3 regions of the Paenibacillus sp. FSL W8-0187 genome follow, and region 1 is predicted to be linked to each of the others. Evidence: riboswitches for the same ligand, from Rfam matches in the RefSeq annotation. Region 1 holds a riboswitch; each other region holds the start of a gene.
The links. A riboswitch is a leader RNA that binds a small molecule or an ion and turns the genes downstream of it on or off. The one in region 1 is predicted to bind thiamine pyrophosphate.

Region 2: linked by a shared signal. The riboswitch ahead of tenA (thiaminase II) and the one ahead of MKY48_RS28340 (ECF transporter S component) in region 1 are both predicted to bind thiamine pyrophosphate.
Region 3: linked by a shared signal. The riboswitch ahead of MKY48_RS03210 (ABC transporter substrate-binding protein) and the one ahead of MKY48_RS28340 (ECF transporter S component) in region 1 are both predicted to bind thiamine pyrophosphate.

What each region holds. Positions count from the first base shown of each region.
Region 1 covers NZ_CP150206.1:6,242,888-6,248,384, forward strand. The annotation lists gene MKY48_RS28330 (energy-coupling factor transporter transmembrane component T) at 1-673, opposite strand, end outside; gene MKY48_RS28335 (ABC transporter ATP-binding protein) at 670-2,289, opposite strand; gene MKY48_RS28340 (ECF transporter S component) at 2,327-2,956, opposite strand; TPP riboswitch at 3,048-3,160, opposite strand; gene asd (archaetidylserine decarboxylase) at 3,324-4,127, shown strand; gene MKY48_RS28350 (SDR family oxidoreductase) at 4,193-5,047, opposite strand.
Region 2 covers NZ_CP150206.1:1,402,470-1,407,966, forward strand. The annotation lists gene MKY48_RS06130 (iron ABC transporter permease) at 1-139, opposite strand, end outside; gene MKY48_RS06135 (iron-siderophore ABC transporter substrate-binding protein) at 337-1,359, shown strand; TPP riboswitch at 2,584-2,687, shown strand; gene tenA (thiaminase II) at 2,831-3,517, shown strand; gene thiM (hydroxyethylthiazole kinase) at 3,569-4,411, shown strand; gene thiD (bifunctional hydroxymethylpyrimidine kinase/phosphomethylpyrimidine kinase) at 4,408-5,427, shown strand; gene thiE (thiamine phosphate synthase) at 5,424-5,497, shown strand, end outside.
Region 3 covers NZ_CP150206.1:727,831-733,327, reverse strand. The annotation lists gene MKY48_RS03220 (GGDEF domain-containing protein) at 1-496, opposite strand, end outside; gene MKY48_RS03215 (VOC family protein) at 733-1,116, shown strand; TPP riboswitch at 1,288-1,399, shown strand; gene MKY48_RS03210 (ABC transporter substrate-binding protein) at 1,514-2,545, shown strand; gene MKY48_RS03205 (MTH1187 family thiamine-binding protein) at 2,637-2,930, shown strand; gene MKY48_RS03200 (ABC transporter permease) at 2,927-3,682, shown strand; gene MKY48_RS03195 (ABC transporter ATP-binding protein) at 3,737-4,570, shown strand; gene MKY48_RS03190 (TatD family hydrolase) at 4,650-5,465, shown strand.

The DNA of each region.
Region 1 (5,497 bases):
TTCGGGCCTTCGCCCGGTCTCCGTCAAATTGCTTGGCCTCCATCGCAGCGGCTACCCGATGGGCCCGGCGGATGCTCTGCGCCAGCAGCGGCACCACATACAGTCCTGCGCGATTAACCATGCCGCGAATCCCGCGAATCGGGCGAACTCCTCGCACTTTCAAGGCTTGGCGGCGGATTACATATTCCTCCCACACCATGGGCAGCAGCCGGATCGAAGCCATGAAGCTGTAGGCATATTTGGGCGCCAGCCTCAGCTTCTGCATCAGGCTGTAGAATAAATCCACCGAGGACGTTGTCGTAACGAGCAGCAGTCCCTCCGAAGCAAAGGCAATTCCTTTAAAGCCCAAATGCAGCCCCCGGTAGAAGCTTTCTTCCGATACCCGGAACAATCCCCACTCCCACCAGATCGTCTCCCCCTTACCGAACAGCATCATGGAAGAGGCGGACGATATGAAGGCAAGCAGAAACGGAATAAAGAACAACAGCATTTTCCACGGCTTCACCCCGCTGAGCACCACCAGACAGACCATAAAGATAAGCGCCTGATACAAAACAAAATCAAGATCATGGGTCAGCACCGTCATGAAAAACAGCGCACAGATCAGTCCCAGCTTCACCACCGGATTCGCCCGGTGCAGCCAAGTGATCCGCACGGGGTTCCATATATTCATGCGTTCACCCCCGTGAGGCGTTGATCGGCCGCGGCTAAGATACCCCGTGGGTCGGCAGCGCCGTTTACTCTCTTAGCCGCCTGCTCGGATGCAATCCCGCCAGACCAGCGCGGGGAAGGCATGCTCGAAGTCAGCTGTCCCTCCCGGACTTCCCATATATGCGTGGCCACCCGCTGCGCGATCTCCATTTCATGCGTCACCATGAGAATAGCGGTTCCCGCGCGGCGCAGCTGCTCGCACATCTCCAGAATCGCAAACGTATTCCGCGCATCCTGTCCGAAGGTTGGCTCATCCAGGAGCAGGACGGACGGCTGTCTTGCCATGGCCGTAGCCACGCTCAAGCGGCGCTTTTGGCCTGTCGACAGCTGGTACGGATGCCTAGCCTCCATGCCTTTCAGTCCAAAGCGTTCAAGACAGCGGTCGGCCTGCGCCTTCGCTTCCTCCGGCGGCACATGATCCACCAACAGCGAGTAAACCACCTCATCGCCGATGCGCTCCGTCAGGAATTGAAGCTCCGGATTCTGAAACACGAATCCGATTTGGCGCAGCTGCTGCTCTCTCTTCTTTCGCACCTTCCGGCGCTTGCCCTGAATGACCTCTTCCCCGCAAAGCACATAGGTCCCTTCGGCGCGAAGCAGCCCCATCAAACTGAGCAGCAGCGAGCTTTTGCCTGCTCCGTTCGGTCCTACCACCGCAATGAATTGTCCCGGAACCACCTCGGCGGAAGGGAGGGTGATAACAGGTTTATCCCATCTCATTCCCCTAAAATTCGCCAGTTGAATGACAGGTTCCCCATGTTGAGCGTACGGCGGAGCAGCCTCATACAAGAGATTGCCCAGCGCGTCGACCAGAGCAAACAACTCTCTGCCCGCCCGGGTCTGAGCATAATCCTCCCATACGCCGGGATACCAGATTCCATAGGCTTGGAGTTCCTTCTCGTATTCAGCGAATATCGCTGCTGGGGGACCTTCGCCCAGAATCACCCCATCCGGGCTGAACAGCACGACACGATCCACATATTGGGCCATTTCTTCAATCCGGTGTTCCACGATGATCAGCGTACGCCCTTCCGAAACGGCCTTCACCGCGGACCAGATTTGCTCCCTGCCTTCCGGGTCGAGCAGCGCAGACGGCTCGTCAAGGAACAGCACTTCCGGCTCCAGCAGCAGAGCCGATGCCAGCGCAAGTCGTTGCTTCATGCCTTGGGACAAATGCCCGATCGGCATATGGAGCTCCTCAAGATCAAGCCCCACCTCGCGCAGGGCCGCTTGCATTCGATCCTTCATCTCGTCACGAGGGACACTTAGATTTTCCAGTACGAAAGCCAGCTCTTCATCCACGTACGGCATACAGAACTGGGTATCCGGATCTTGAAATACATAACCCCAAGAGCGTGGAATCAGCTGGGCCTCGCATTTCATCGGCACCTCCGTCGCGCGGGGAATCATCCCGCTAAGCACCTGCAGCAGCGTGGATTTGCCACAGCCGCTCGGACCGAGCAGCAGCACCTTCTCCCCGCGGACAGCCGAGAAGGAGAGGTCTTTGAACATCAATCGCTCCTCGCCCGGATACTTCAGACGCAATCCCTCCACATACACGGCCGGTTCCGGAAGCATCTCAGCAGACTGAGCCGGAACCGGGCTAACCGTGGCATTAGACATGGCGCGGATCATCCAGTGCTTCGTAATCCTTCTTCGACGCAGGACGGAGCAGGGATGTCACGCCCGTACGGTCGAGCGCTTTAGCCAACAGGAGCATAAGAAGGCCTGCAATGACGGCGCCGCTAAGTACCCGCATACCGTATTTAGCGAGGAACATCCACGTCTGCAGGTCATCCGTATAGCTGTAATAGAAGTCCATGATCATCGAGCCGATGGCTGCACCGGCACCGGCAATCGCCAGCGTCCACGCCGAGGTGCTCCGATAACGGAACGCCGCGAATACCAATTCAGCCCCCAGTCCTTGAATGAGGCCATACAGCAGTAGGGTCAATCCCCAGCCGCTGCCAAACAGCACTTCTACGTGGGCCGCCGCCACTTCCGCGATAATGGCCACTCCCGGCTTCCGGATCAACAAGTAAGCAAGCGTGGCTGCAGCGAACCACATGCCGTATAACAACTCATCCGCTTCAAAGAACAGCGGTTTTAATAGATTGTAAACCGAACCCCAGAAGTGATAAATGACGCCAAGCACCAGTGATACCAGTACCGTAACCAAAATATCGCTTAACCGCAGTCCTTTTCGGGGCTGAACCCCCAACTTCTCTTGCACAGACGTTCCCATAACAACACATTCCCCTCTCCACCTCTATTTTTGTGTAAACACAACAAAAAACCGTCTGGAAAAACGCGCAGACGGAAAAATAGGCCCTATGTAGGCAGGGTCGGATATTCTCTACGCTGGCATTACCCAGTTCAGATTAACGGTCAACAGCGGATAGCAGCTGCAATCTCAGCCTGATTCACTCAAGCCCCCGTATTCCTATTCGGTTTTATGTTAACTTTAAAATACACATTCACTCCGGAATAAGCAAGAACCTTTTTTCAAAAATGGCTATTTATTGATTTCCATCTCATTCTATGTCAATATCAGAGTGATTGGCTTTTCCACCAACGTTTATTGCTGACACCTATGCACAAAGGAGAATGACATGGCTAAACAATTGCTGCGTCTGATGACTGAGCTGTCTTCCCGCAAGTGGCTGTCCCGAATCATGGGGCATTGTTCCCACAGCCGGCTGAGCCGTCATCTAATACCTGCATTCATACGAATTTATCAAATTCCGGCGCACGAAGCGGAGAAAGAAATCAACGAATACCGCTCACTGAACGAGTTCTTTTCCCGCCGGTTAAAAATAGGCCTACGCGCCATAGATGACACCGCCGACGCCATGGTAAGCCCAGTCGATGCCACAATTTCGGCAATGGGCGTCGTCAACGCCGGTACCATTCTAAGCGTTAAGGGACAGGATTATACCTTGAGCGAGCTGCTCGCGAAATCACCGAGAATGGAAAACTACATCCACGGTTATGCATTTGTATTGTATTTAAGCCCGACCGACTATCATCGCATTCATTCCCCGGTAACCGGTGTTCAGGCGGAAAGCGAGCATTTAAAGGGACGCGTTTACCCCGTGAACGATTTTGCGATGACCCATATCCGGAATGTGCTCAGCCGCAATGAGCGCCTCATTACCTATATTGCGCATGAGTTCGGCGAAGTTGCCGTCGTGAAGGTCGGAGCCATGAACGTAAGCAGCATCCGTTATGCTGACGAGAGTGTGAAGAAATACGAAATCGGCGATGAACTCGCGTACTTTGAATTCGGCTCTACAGTTGTACTTTTGACGGAGAACGGCACGTTTACCCCTCGCGGTGACCTGGAACCCGGCTCCAAGGTGAAGATGGGAGAACTGCTCGGTTTGCTTCACCCGTCCCCAGCCAGAAAAGGGTGATTCCATCTACCTTACCAAACATCGCATGACAAGTTAAGGCTATAAATCATTGGCTGCATGAATGATTAACGCCGGCCCAGCATCCGATAAATGATCCGCTGAAACAGCCGATCCGGCAGTCCGCCCTTGATCCATGCGGTCGCCCGCGTGCCTCGGGGCAGCATATAGCGGAACCTGGGCTTAGCCATGGACGCAATTTTTGCCACAAGCCTGGCTACCTCCTGCGGATCCCCGCTTCCTTTGGCTGTCCGCTCGGAATAGTCCAGCACGCCCTTCAGCAGACCGCTGTAGGGTGATCCTTCCTTCACCGTAAGCTCCCCAAAGCTTTTGTTCCAGATCGGCGTGCCATAGGCACCAGGCTGGATCAGCACGACATCAATGCCAAAGGGCATCACTTCCATGGACAGGCTTTCGCCAAACCCTTCCAGCGCAAATTTGGAGGACGCATAGGGTCCATAACCCGGAAATCCGACCACGCCGCTAATGCTGCTCATGAGAATGATTTTGGATTTTCCAGTTCGCCGGAGCAGCGGCAGCATATGCTGTGTCACCGATACGGTCCCGAAAAAATTCGTCTCCATCTGCTTTCGCCAGCCGCTGAGCGGCACTTCCTCCACCATGCCGCCTACCGCCTCCCCGGCATTGTTAACCAGCACGTCCAAGCGGCCATACCTCTGCTCCAACTCCAAGGCAGCGGCCTTGACTTGTTCCTCGATGCAGATATCCAGCTGGAATACGTGAATACGCTTGGCAACATCGGCTTGTTCGGCTCGGGCCAACAGTTCTGCAGCCGTCTCCGGCCTGCGCAGACCCGCTGCCACGTCATAACCTGCTTTTGCCAGCTCCAAGCTGATGTGCAGTCCGAACCCGCTCGACGCGCCCGTGATCAGCGCAACCTTTCCTGCTCCCGCCGTTACCACCGGATCACCGCTTGTTCGGCCAATGCCACTCTCTCTATCACACCCATCACCCTTCCGTTATTCGAAATGCCTGCCCGGCCATTTTTCTTAAACCCTGCCTTCAACGCTTTATGCTTATCCCTAATATAACAAAATTTCGGAACGTCAGGATCCCTATTCGTATATGCATCTTTTACAATGCAATCAGAGTCCCTATCCACATATGTATCCACTAAATAGCCCCACAAAGTGGAGCCTATGCTTCGATGCTTATTCCAAATACTTTGCGGGGACCCTAAAAACATATCGAAAAAAGGGAGCCATTTAGCTCCCTTTTGCGTTCATCCAGAGAAAAGCGTATATGATAACGGGATTCAACGTCACCCGTATGTAGGCCAGGTCTCATTTAAAACCATACATCCTGATGATCCTGAGTCGTTGTCTTCATGCGGCGCAAGCGATTTCTGAAAA
Region 2 (5,497 bases), 2.6 Mb from region 1:
GATGCTCGTTGCTCCCGTTGAAGTGAGTGAACGATTCCAATACCTGATGAAGAGGTACGTTTGTTACTCCGAATGCGATGCTGCCCATGACGGCAGCAGCCAGCGCCAATAGCGATATGAATAGTCCGAATACGCGCATATATGCTCACTTTCTTAAGTCCATGAATAATTAAGTTCATATGAATTTTAGGTGAAGGGACCCGATCTGTCAATGAGCTTGATAATCATTCTCATAAATATCTTGATATTTTTCAGGAAACCCTTTATAGTTTTGAATCAGTGATTGATAATGATTTTCAAGTAGAAGGATATGACACAAGGGGGATTTAGATAGGAATGGGAAAAGGAATGGCAAATAAACCAACGAGAGGCCTCAAGTTTAGCTTGCTGGCTCTCATTATGATCGTGATTCTTGCCGGTTGTGGAGCAAGCCCAGCGAAAGAAAATACAAACAATACTGGCGGCGACACGACGAATAATGCAAGTGGTAACAATGGTAGCGCAGCAAGCGAATCCTATGAAGTTACACATGCGATGGGTACGGAAACAATCAAGGGAACCCCTCAAAAAGTGGTGGTTCTCACGAACGAAGGAACCGAGGCGCTTCTCGCATTGGGCGTGAAGCCAGTAGGCGCTGTTAGATCCTGGACAGGTGACCCATGGTATCCACATATTAAAGACCAGATGGAAGGCGTTACCGTTGTCGGGGAAGAGAGCCAGCCGAACATCGAACTGATCGCGGGCCTGCAGCCGGACCTGATTATCGGCAACAAGATGCGTCAGGAGAAAGTATACGAGCAATTGAAGGCGATCGCGCCGACCGTTTTTGCCGAGGATCTTCGCGGCGAGTGGCAGAACAATTTTGAACTGTATGCCAAGGCGCTGAACAAGGTATCCGAAGGCGAAGAGCTATTGGCTGCATACGACAAGCGGATTCAGGATTTCAAAGAGAAGGCCGGAAGCAAGCTGGACGAGACCGTTTCCGTGGTCCGTTTCATGGCTGGCAAGACGCGCGTGTACCATACCAATACGTTCTCGGGCGTCATTTTCGATAAAATCGGCATCGCCCGCAACGACATGACCAAGAACGCCAAGGACGATTTCGTTGACGAGATCACGAAGGAACGTTTGCCTGAGGCAGATGCCGACAGACTCTTCTACTTCACTTATGAAACCGGGGATGGCGGCGCCAACCAAACCGAGCAGGAATGGATCAACGATCCATTATGGAAAAACCTGAACGTCGTCAAGAACGGCCAAGCCCACAAAGTGGATGATGCAATCTGGAATACAGCAGGCGGCATCCTGGCGGCCAATCTGATGATTGACCAGTTGCAGGAGTTTTACGGCATTCAGTAATGAATGAAGACGAATGCTACAGGGTAGTATTATCGTATAGCAGATGATGCAAGGAAAAAGCTAAAAAAGGAGGCATCCCAAAAGATCTCAGATCTTGAGGGACGCCTCCTTTTTTAGCATCACAGCATCGCCAGTACTGCCGCTATAAGGCATGCCACACCGCACGCCAGCACAGCTTAACCAAGTCCCCTACTTCGTGCCGCTGCCCCTGACTGTTATCGGACTCCAGATCCCTTATTTCTCAATTTGACCCCGATTTTTAAATCTAACGGACACAGGATCCCTTATTACCAAAATAAACTGCCTATTTGCCATCATATTCTATGAATAACGTATCTGGTGTCCGTTAACTCTCAAAAATTACGCCTATTAAGCCAAATAACGTATCCTCAGTCCGTTACGCTCAAGGAGTAGCACGAAGTCCAGTAGATCATCAGTAGCCAAGACCAGCAAGTAGCACCAAGATCAGCAGTAGCACCAATACCAGTAGTAGAACCGAGCCAGCAGCAGCACCAATACCAGCAGTAACACCAAGATCAGTAGTAGCCAAGACCAGCAAGTAGCACCAAGCCAGCAGGTAGCAACAAGATCAATAGTAGCACTTAGACCAGCAGTAGCGATAAGACCACCTGTCAACGGACTCCAGGTCCCTTATTTCTCAAATTGCCCTCGATTTTTAAATCTAACGGACACAGGATCCCTTATTACCACAATTACCGGCCCATTTGCTATCATATTCTATGAATAGCGTACCTGGTGTCCGATAACTATCAAAAATCACACCTACTCAGCCAAATAACGTATCCTCAGTCCGTTACGCTCGAGGAGTAGCACCAAGTCCAGCAGTAGTAACAAGACCGGCAGTAAGCACCAATACCAGCAGCAGCCTCAGCTATACACGCTGTGTTACCCCGGAATCTACCTCTAAACCATAGCTACTCTGAGTTCCCGCCGGCCCCTACATCGATTATAATCCCAGCCATCCATGCATACCCCTAGACACCCAACGCTTATGTACTCATTATGTTGGGGAATACATGACAGCCGAGCGTCAGTGTTCCCGTAACAAGTTTCGGCCGCCGGCGTTTTTGCGAATGACCTCCGCCACCGTACATCATCCTAATCCCCACTCATGGGAAAGCTTCGAACGTGGGGCTTCGTTCACGAACAGTTAATGTTTGACAGCATCCATAAACCTATGTACAGTATTAGACAAAAGAATAGGAAGTCCACTAGGGGAGCCGTTGGCGGCTGAGACAAGAGCGTATCTTGGACCCTTTGAACCTGATCTAGTTCGTACTAGCGTAGGAAAGTGGAGCCTTCGTATATGAGGTCTTGGTGCGCCTTTTTTGGCGCACCCGGGCTTGTTGACGAAGCCGCTCCAGTTTTCGGGGGCGGCTTTTTAGCGTTGTCTGAAAAGTCGTATCTTACGGACTTCCTGCTCTTCAATATGTTGGAGGTGGGGACAAAAATGAGTTTCACGCAAGCGCTCCGTCAGCAGGCGGGAGACATTTTTCAAGCAATCTTCGATCATCCCTTTGTAAAAGGCATTGCCGAGGGGAACCTGGCGCGAGAACAGCTGATTCACTATGTGAAGCAGGATTTTGAGTATTTGAATGCCTACATGCGGATTTACGGTATCGCCATATCCAAATCGACCAGCAGGGAAGAGATCGCCACCTTTAACGAACAGATATCATTCATCCTGCACAGCGAGGTGCACCCGCATCAGAATTTGTGCGCAGCCGCCGGGGTGACCTACGAAGAGCTTCAGGGCTATCCGCTGGCTCCGTCCGCGCATCATTATATCCGACATATGCTGACGGTGGCGCATGAGGGCAGTCTGGGCGAGATTATGGCCGTATTGCTGCCTTGCCCATGGACGTATCTGGAGATTGGCCGCAAGCTGCTGGATGAAGTGAAGCCGGATGCATCCCATCCGTTCTATGACTGGATTTATTTCTACGGCAACCGTGGGGAAGACGCGACAGCCAAGTTCTGCAACCGTGTCGATGAATGGGCAGAGCATGCGACGGCCGCCGAGCGGGAACGGATGAAGGAGCATTTTATGCTGAGCTGCCAGCTGGAGTATATGTTTTGGGACATGGCTTACAAGCAGGAGGAATGGCCGGTGCAGCTTGAGGCTGCGGTGCTGTAAGGAGTCATAATAAGCACATAAATTCCAATATAGATAAGAGAGGCGATTCATATGCATGCATGGGAAAAAGAGGTTTCGGCGCTTTTAACGAAGGTACAGCAGACGAGCCCCCTCGTTCACAATATGACAAACGTGGTGGTTACGAATTTTACGGCTAACGGCTTGTACGCGCTGGGCGTGTCGCCGGTCATGGCTTACGCGCCGGAGGAAGTGGCGGATATGGCCGCCATAGCGGGCGCGCTCGTGCTGAACATCGGCACGCTGAACCGCGAGCTGGTGGATGCGATGATTCTCGCCGGGCAATCGGCGAATGCGCACGGTGTGCCGGTTCTGCTGGATCCGGTCGGTGCGGGAGCGACCCGTTTTCGGACGGAGTCGGCATTGCGGATTCTGAGTGAGGTGAAGGTCTCGCTCGTGCGCGGAAACGCGGCTGAAGTCGCTCATCTTGTCGGGGAGGCCCGAGAGATTAAGGGCGTAGACGCTGGCAACAGCACTGGCAGTCATCATGCTGAGCTGGCCGTGCGGGCTGCACGCGAATTAGGCACGATCGTGGCCATTACCGGTGAAGAGGACGTAATTACCGATGGAACAGAGGTGTGTATCATTACCGGAGGGAATGCTCTGCTTACGAAGGTGACTGGCGCAGGGTGCCTGCTGACCTCGGTGCTGGGTGCCTTTGCCGCAGTGGAAGCAGACCTGCTGCTTGCGGGTACGGCGGGTCTGGCCTTCTACGGGGCCGCGGCGGCGAGAGCTGCGGAATGCACGGCGGACCAAGGACCGGGAAGCTTCCAGATCGCTTTCTTGGATGAGCTGGCAAAACTTCATCCAGGCTCGTTGGCGGGATATGCCGCTGTCCGGGAAGCGGGAACGGCTGCCGCCGGTGGCGCACGATGAGCAAGACTCGCGTGCCCCGGGCACTGACGATTGCCGGGTCCGACAGCGGCGGCGGCGCCGGCATTCAGGCCGATCTGAAAACCTTCCAGGAACTCGGTGTATACGGCATGTCGGCGATTACCGCGATCACGGTGCAGAATACCTTGGGGGTTCACGGCGTATATCCGCTTCCCCCAGAGGCAGCAGCCGAGCAGATGGAAGCGGTTGGCTCAGACCTCGGAGTAGATGCATTGAAGACGGGCATGCTGTTCAACGCCGAGGTCATTCGGCTGGTTGCTGACCGGATTCGGGCATTCGGCTGGGGGAAGGTCGTTGTCGATCCCGTGATGATTGCCAAGGGCGGAGCGGAGCTGCTGCAAAGCGAAGCGGTGCAGGCTTTAAGAGAAGACTTGCTGCCGCTGGCCTTGATCGTCACCCCCAATATACCGGAGGCCGAAGTATTGGCGGGGATGCGTATCCGCACGATGGAAGATCGGAAGGAAGCGGCGAGACGTATTCATGATCTGGGGCCCAAGATTGTGGTGATCAAAGGCGGCCATGACGAGGGAATGCCGGGCGTCGCCGGTGAAGGTTCGGATCACCAAAGAGACAGAGGAGCAGATATAGCGGCGGGTACGCAGCAGGAAGAGTTGCCGCAGTCCGAAAGTACGTATGGCCAAACGAGAACTGCCAACCCTCTCGGGGAGTTAAGTGAGGGACGCTCTCCTAGTATCAAGACCGACGACAGATTCGGTAATGCCGAAAGTCCTCCGGTCATGGACCTCGTATACGATGGCACTGCCTTCTCCGAACTATACGGCAAAAGAATTCATACCGTTCATACGCATGGTACCGGCTGTACTTTCTCTGCCGCCATCACTGCAGGCCTGGCCAAAGGCTTGAGTGCATTCGATGCGATTCAGAGCGGGCGCTTATTCATCCAGGCCGCCATTGAGGACGGCTTAAACCTGGGGCAGGGACACGGCCCCACGAATCATTGGGCGTATCGTCGCCGCCGTCAGGAGGTGCTGCGATGACGGGGAGAGTGACACCCGAGATGATGAGGCAGCATCTACGGATGTACCTCGTACTCGGCAGTGTGAACTG
Region 3 (5,497 bases), 1.9 Mb from region 1:
GGTTTCCCCATACTGCCTCATGGACCAGACCCTGAAGCTCAGGCTTGATGAAATATTCCCATCCTACCGTCATGACCGCTATGCCAACAATCAGGATATCCAGCATAAACCGCAGCCCCCGAAACGAACCCTGAACATGCCGGAATAAATAAATGAGAGAACTTGCGAACAGGATAAGTTCGAGCCCCCAGAACAAATGGGTTAGAACTGGCAGGAAAGCGTTCTCTTTTCCAAACCAGATATTGCATGCGTGGAGGGTTCGGGCCACTGCCTCCCCCATCAATCCGAGACTCACAATAAGCCAAAACCTGCGAAGATGAACCTCAAAACGCCGACGGATCCGCATTAAATAAACGGAAGCGGCTGCAGGAGAAATAATGACTAGTACACGCTGAAGCGATAAAGCATCAGGCATCCACAGAGCGATCATTATCTGAATGAATGCATATATTATGGCGAGTCGAATCCACAGATGATCTGCTGGAGTTGGACTCATAAGCATTCCTCCTCGGCCAAAAGGTACGCTGGTTCACTTTAAGTGTGTTAGGTCTTTTGAATTAACATATCTATTTCTCATGATACTTTTTGCCCACCCAAAAGTAAAGATGAGGAAATGAAAGAAAAATCATCTTATTAGTCTGTGCACAAACAACATAACACCCACTTGACGTATAGGAATTATATGATAATATTTCAGTCATATCTTATATGAATCGGAAGGGGTGTTGAACCATGTCACAGAAACGATTGGATCATGTTGGTATTGTTGTCCGGGACCTTGAAGCTACAATCGCCTTCTATACATCCGTAGTCGGACTTGAGCTGAAGGACCGCCTGACCCATACTAATGGCGTCATCCAGCTGGCGTTCCTAGGATTTAACGGCAGCAACGAGACGGAAGTCGAGCTTATTCAGGGATACAGCGACACGCTGCCTTCGGAAGGAACGGTACATCATTTTGCAGTCAGCACGGATAACATTGAAGAGGAATATGCCCGTGTGCAGGGACTTGACGTTCCTCACTTGGACGAGGAAATCGTGACGCTTCCGAACGGGTACCGCTATTTCTTCGTGCACGGTCCCGAAGGAGAATGGATTGAGTTCTTCCAGCGCTAATCTCTGCGTAGAAGCCGTATTCAAACACTTTACCTTGTGAAAGGTTCATAGCATCAATTAATTCTCCCATTGCATTAGTGTTCTAACAAAGACCTGTCACGTTCGCGCCTCTTCGAACTAGACAGGTCTGCTGTGTTAGGACTATAATAGCGGATGTAATGATCGAAACTTCATAAATACCGGGGGAGCTGGAATTTGGCCGGCTGAGAGTGTATCCGATATGATACTGACCCTTACACCTGATCTGGGTAATGCCAGCGTAGGAAGCCCATGTTTGCGGCAGCTATTTATTTGCCGTGGTATACACTTACGCCGTCATGCGTCCTGATATCATCAGGGCGTTTTTTTTGTGGAGTTGCGAGGTAATAGAAAGAGAACTTAAAGGAGAGAAGAAACGATGAAGAAGGGAAGATGGATTCCGCTGCTTCTCGCTTGCGTCCTGCTGATGGTTGCGTCCGGATGCGGTACAAGCGGAGAGAACAAGAAGACAGGCGCCGCAGGTGAGGACAGTCAGACTTCCGGGAAGCTCCGTGACGTACAGCTGATGCTCGATTGGTCTGCCAATACGAATCACACCGGCCTGTATGCAGCGAAGGAGCTTGGGTATTATGAGGAAGAAGGGCTTAATGTCCAGATCGTCCAGCCGGGAGCAGGCGGAACGGATACGCTGGTCGCATCCGGAAATGTGCCGTTTGGCATCAGCTATCAGGAAGGCGTAACGCTGGCCAGAACCCAAGGATTGCCGCTCGTTTCCATCGCAGCGATCATTCAGCATAATACATCCGGCTTTGCGGCTCCCAAGGATAAAGGCATCTTGAAGGCAGGCGATTTTGAAGGGAAATCCTATGGCGGCTGGGGTTCGCCTGTGGAGGAAGCGGTTATGAAGTCCATCATGGAGATCGATGGTGCCGATGTCAGCAAGGTGAATATGGTCAATATGGGCGATGCCGATTATTTTACGGCCGTCAAACGCGACATTGATTTCGCCTGGATTTTCTATGCTTGGACGGGTATTGAAGCCGAGCTTCGCAATGAGCCGCTTGACATGATTTATGTGAAGGACTACTCCAAGCAGCTTGATTATTACACACCGGTGATCGTAACGAACGAGAAGCAGATCCAGGAAGACCCTGAGCTTGTCAAAGCGTTCATGCGGGCGACTTCAAAAGGATACAACTATGCGATTCAACATCCCGAAGATGCGGCAGCCCTGCTGACGAAGGCTGTTCCCGACCTGGATGCCGAACTGGTTCTCGCCAGCCAGAAATGGCTGAGCCCCCGTTATCAGGATGATGCATCCCGCTGGGGCGAACAGAAAGCCGAAGTATGGTCGGGGTACGCAGACTGGATGTTTGAGCGCAAGCTGCTGGAGAAGGAGCTTGACGCTGACAGCGCATTTACCAATGAATTTTTACCGGAGAAGCCATAAGGTTATTTCTATATTAAAGAAGAGAGACGGCCTTTGCAGCAGGCCGCCTCTCTTCCATTACAATACAGCTTGCACGAAAGGATGAGTTTATATGGCGAATACTCTCTTGAGCATTCAAGTAATACCGAGAACGCCAAACGGGACCGACAGCATCCCTTATGTAGATGAAGCGATCAAGGTTATTCAGGAATCAGGCGTGAAATACGAGGTTCATGCACTCGAAACGACCATGGAAGGAGAGCTCTCCGAGCTGCTCAGGATCGTTGAGCGCATGCACGAGGCGCTGGTGAATGCGGGCAGTCCCAGCATCATATCCCAGGTCAAAATCGCGCATCATCCAAGCGGCATCAGCATGGATAAGCTGACTGAGAAATACCGTCCATGAGAAGCTGGTGGAGTTCTGTTTGGCCGCCCGTTGTGGCGGTTCTCTTCTTTTTGGTGGTATGGCAGGCGGCAGTATCCGTGTTCGACATTGAACCCTTTATTTTGCCTGCACCGACGGCCATCGGGCATGAGGCCGTTACTGGAGCTTCCGGTCTCTTCCAGCATACAGCGGCCACCCTGCAATTAACCCTGATCGGCTTTATAATCGGTACGGCAATCGGTCTAATCATCTCGCTGGCACTGCACATGGTGCCTTTTCTCAAAACCGCCCTTTATCCGCTTCTTATTCTTAGCCAAAATGTGCCGACAATCGCCCTAGCCCCGCTTCTCATGATTTGGTTCGGCTTCGGCATGCTGCCCAAGGTTATCGTGATTACGCTGGTCTGCTTCTTCCCTGTCGCTGTTGCGGCCCTGGATGGACTCGCACGTACCGACCGCACCATGATGAATTATATGCAGATGGCGGGGGCTACCTCGTGGCAAATTTTCACCAAGCTGGAGCTGCCGCATGCCCTTCCCTCCATCTTCTCCGGGATTCGAATTGCGGCCACCTATTCGGTGATGGGGGCGGTTATCGGGGAATGGATCGGCTCGGACCGGGGAATCGGCTACTACATGATGCTGCAAAAATCCGGCTACCGCACGGATCGGGTATTTGTTGCCATCCTGGTCATCGTCTTGCTCAGCCTGCTGATGGTGCTGCTGATCACCCTGCTGGAGAAGCGGCTCATCCGCTGGAATCGAAAAGGTTGAGCCCCTTGTGAATAGACATTTCGAATCTTATATGAAAAGAGGCCATTTATCGATATGACACCTCAAGTATCCCTGCCTGTGCAGGACGGGGCTTACCCGTCCACTGCGTCGGTCTCATCAGCACCTGCCCTCGAGGTTCGCAGCCTTCGGAAAACCTTCCGCGACCGGCGCAGCGAAGTGCATGTACTGGATGGCCTTTCGCTTCAGGTACAACCCGGGGAATTCGTCTCCTTGATCGGTCCTTCAGGCAGCGGAAAGAGCACACTCTTCCATATCATCGGGGGATTAACCGCTCCGGATACGGGTTCGGTCCTCATGGATGGTCAGGACGTGACCGGGGAAAAAGGCCGCATCGCCTATATGCCTCAACAGCCAGCCCTGTTCCCTTGGCGTACGGTGGAGGACAATGTGCTCCTTCCCGAGGAGCTGAGAGGCACCACGAAAGCCGCTGCCAGGGAACATGCCCGCAGCTGGATGGAACGGGCCGGCCTCACCGGCTTCGAGAAGGCGTATCCGCACACCCTTTCAGGCGGAATGCAGCAGCGGGCGGCTTTTCTGCGCGCACTAATGAGTCCCCAGGAAGTCATGTGCCTGGATGAACCGTTCAGCGCATTGGATGCGCTGACGCGCAGCGATATGCAGCGCTGGCTGCTCGATATCTGGGAGGATACGCGCCGTTCGGTGCTGATGATTACCCATCATATCGAGGAGGCACTGCTCCTTTCGGACAGCATCTATATCCTGTCAGCCCGGCCCGGAACCATCTTGAAACGGGTAGAAGTCCCTTTCTCCCGCCCGCGCCGGGAAAACATCCTGATGGATCCGTCCTTCATCGCATTAAAAACCGAAATTTCCGCCATCATGCGGGAAGAACAGCATAAGCGCTGACCGATTAAGGCCAGCGGAATACATACATCCATGATTAGCCAAGCGCTTCGTGGAAGCTTACAAGCGAGGTTATGTAACGATGAAATCATTCACGCAAAGTGAAGCCAATTTACCACTGTTGGACACTCATATTCATCTGGACAGCTATTCGTTATCCGATCAACAAGCGATTCTCGCGGATATCCGTCATCATGAGGTTCAATCCGTTATCTCCGTCTCCATGCATCTGGCTTCCTGCAAGCGAAACCTGGAGCTGGCCAGGCAGTACGGACCGATGGTGCGGCCGGCTTTCGGTTATCATCCGGAGCAGCACCTCCCTTCCACGAACGAAACCGAAGAGCTGCTGGATTGGATGGCAGAGCATGCCGATGAGATGGTCGCCGTAGGAGAGGTGGGTCTCCCCTATTACGCCAGGCTGGAGGCTGAATCGAAGGGCCGACCTTGGGATAACCGCCCTTACGCCTATCTATTGGAGCAATTTATAGCATTTGCTAAAAAGCATCATAAACCGGTGATTCTGCACGCTGTATATGAAGATGCGGATATCGCATGTGATTTGCTCGAAAAATACGGCGTCACTCGTGCCCATTTCCATTGGTTCAAGGGCTCCCGTGACACCTTGCAGCGGATGGCCGGTAACGGATACTATATTTCCTTCACGCCTGACATCCTCTATGAGGAAGAAATTCGGGATATGGCATGTAGGTATCCGGATCATCTCGTCATGACCGAAACCGATGGTCCTTGGCCGTTCGAAGGTCCGTTCACCGGACAGATGACCCATCCTCGGATGACGGCTGCTGTGGCTGCGGCATGGGCGGAGCTTCAGGGGCTGTCCATATCCGAGGCTCGCAGGATTTTTTATGAGAACGCCGCGAGACTTTACGATCTATAAAAAGAATCTTCATTCAGCTTTAAGTCGGTTGT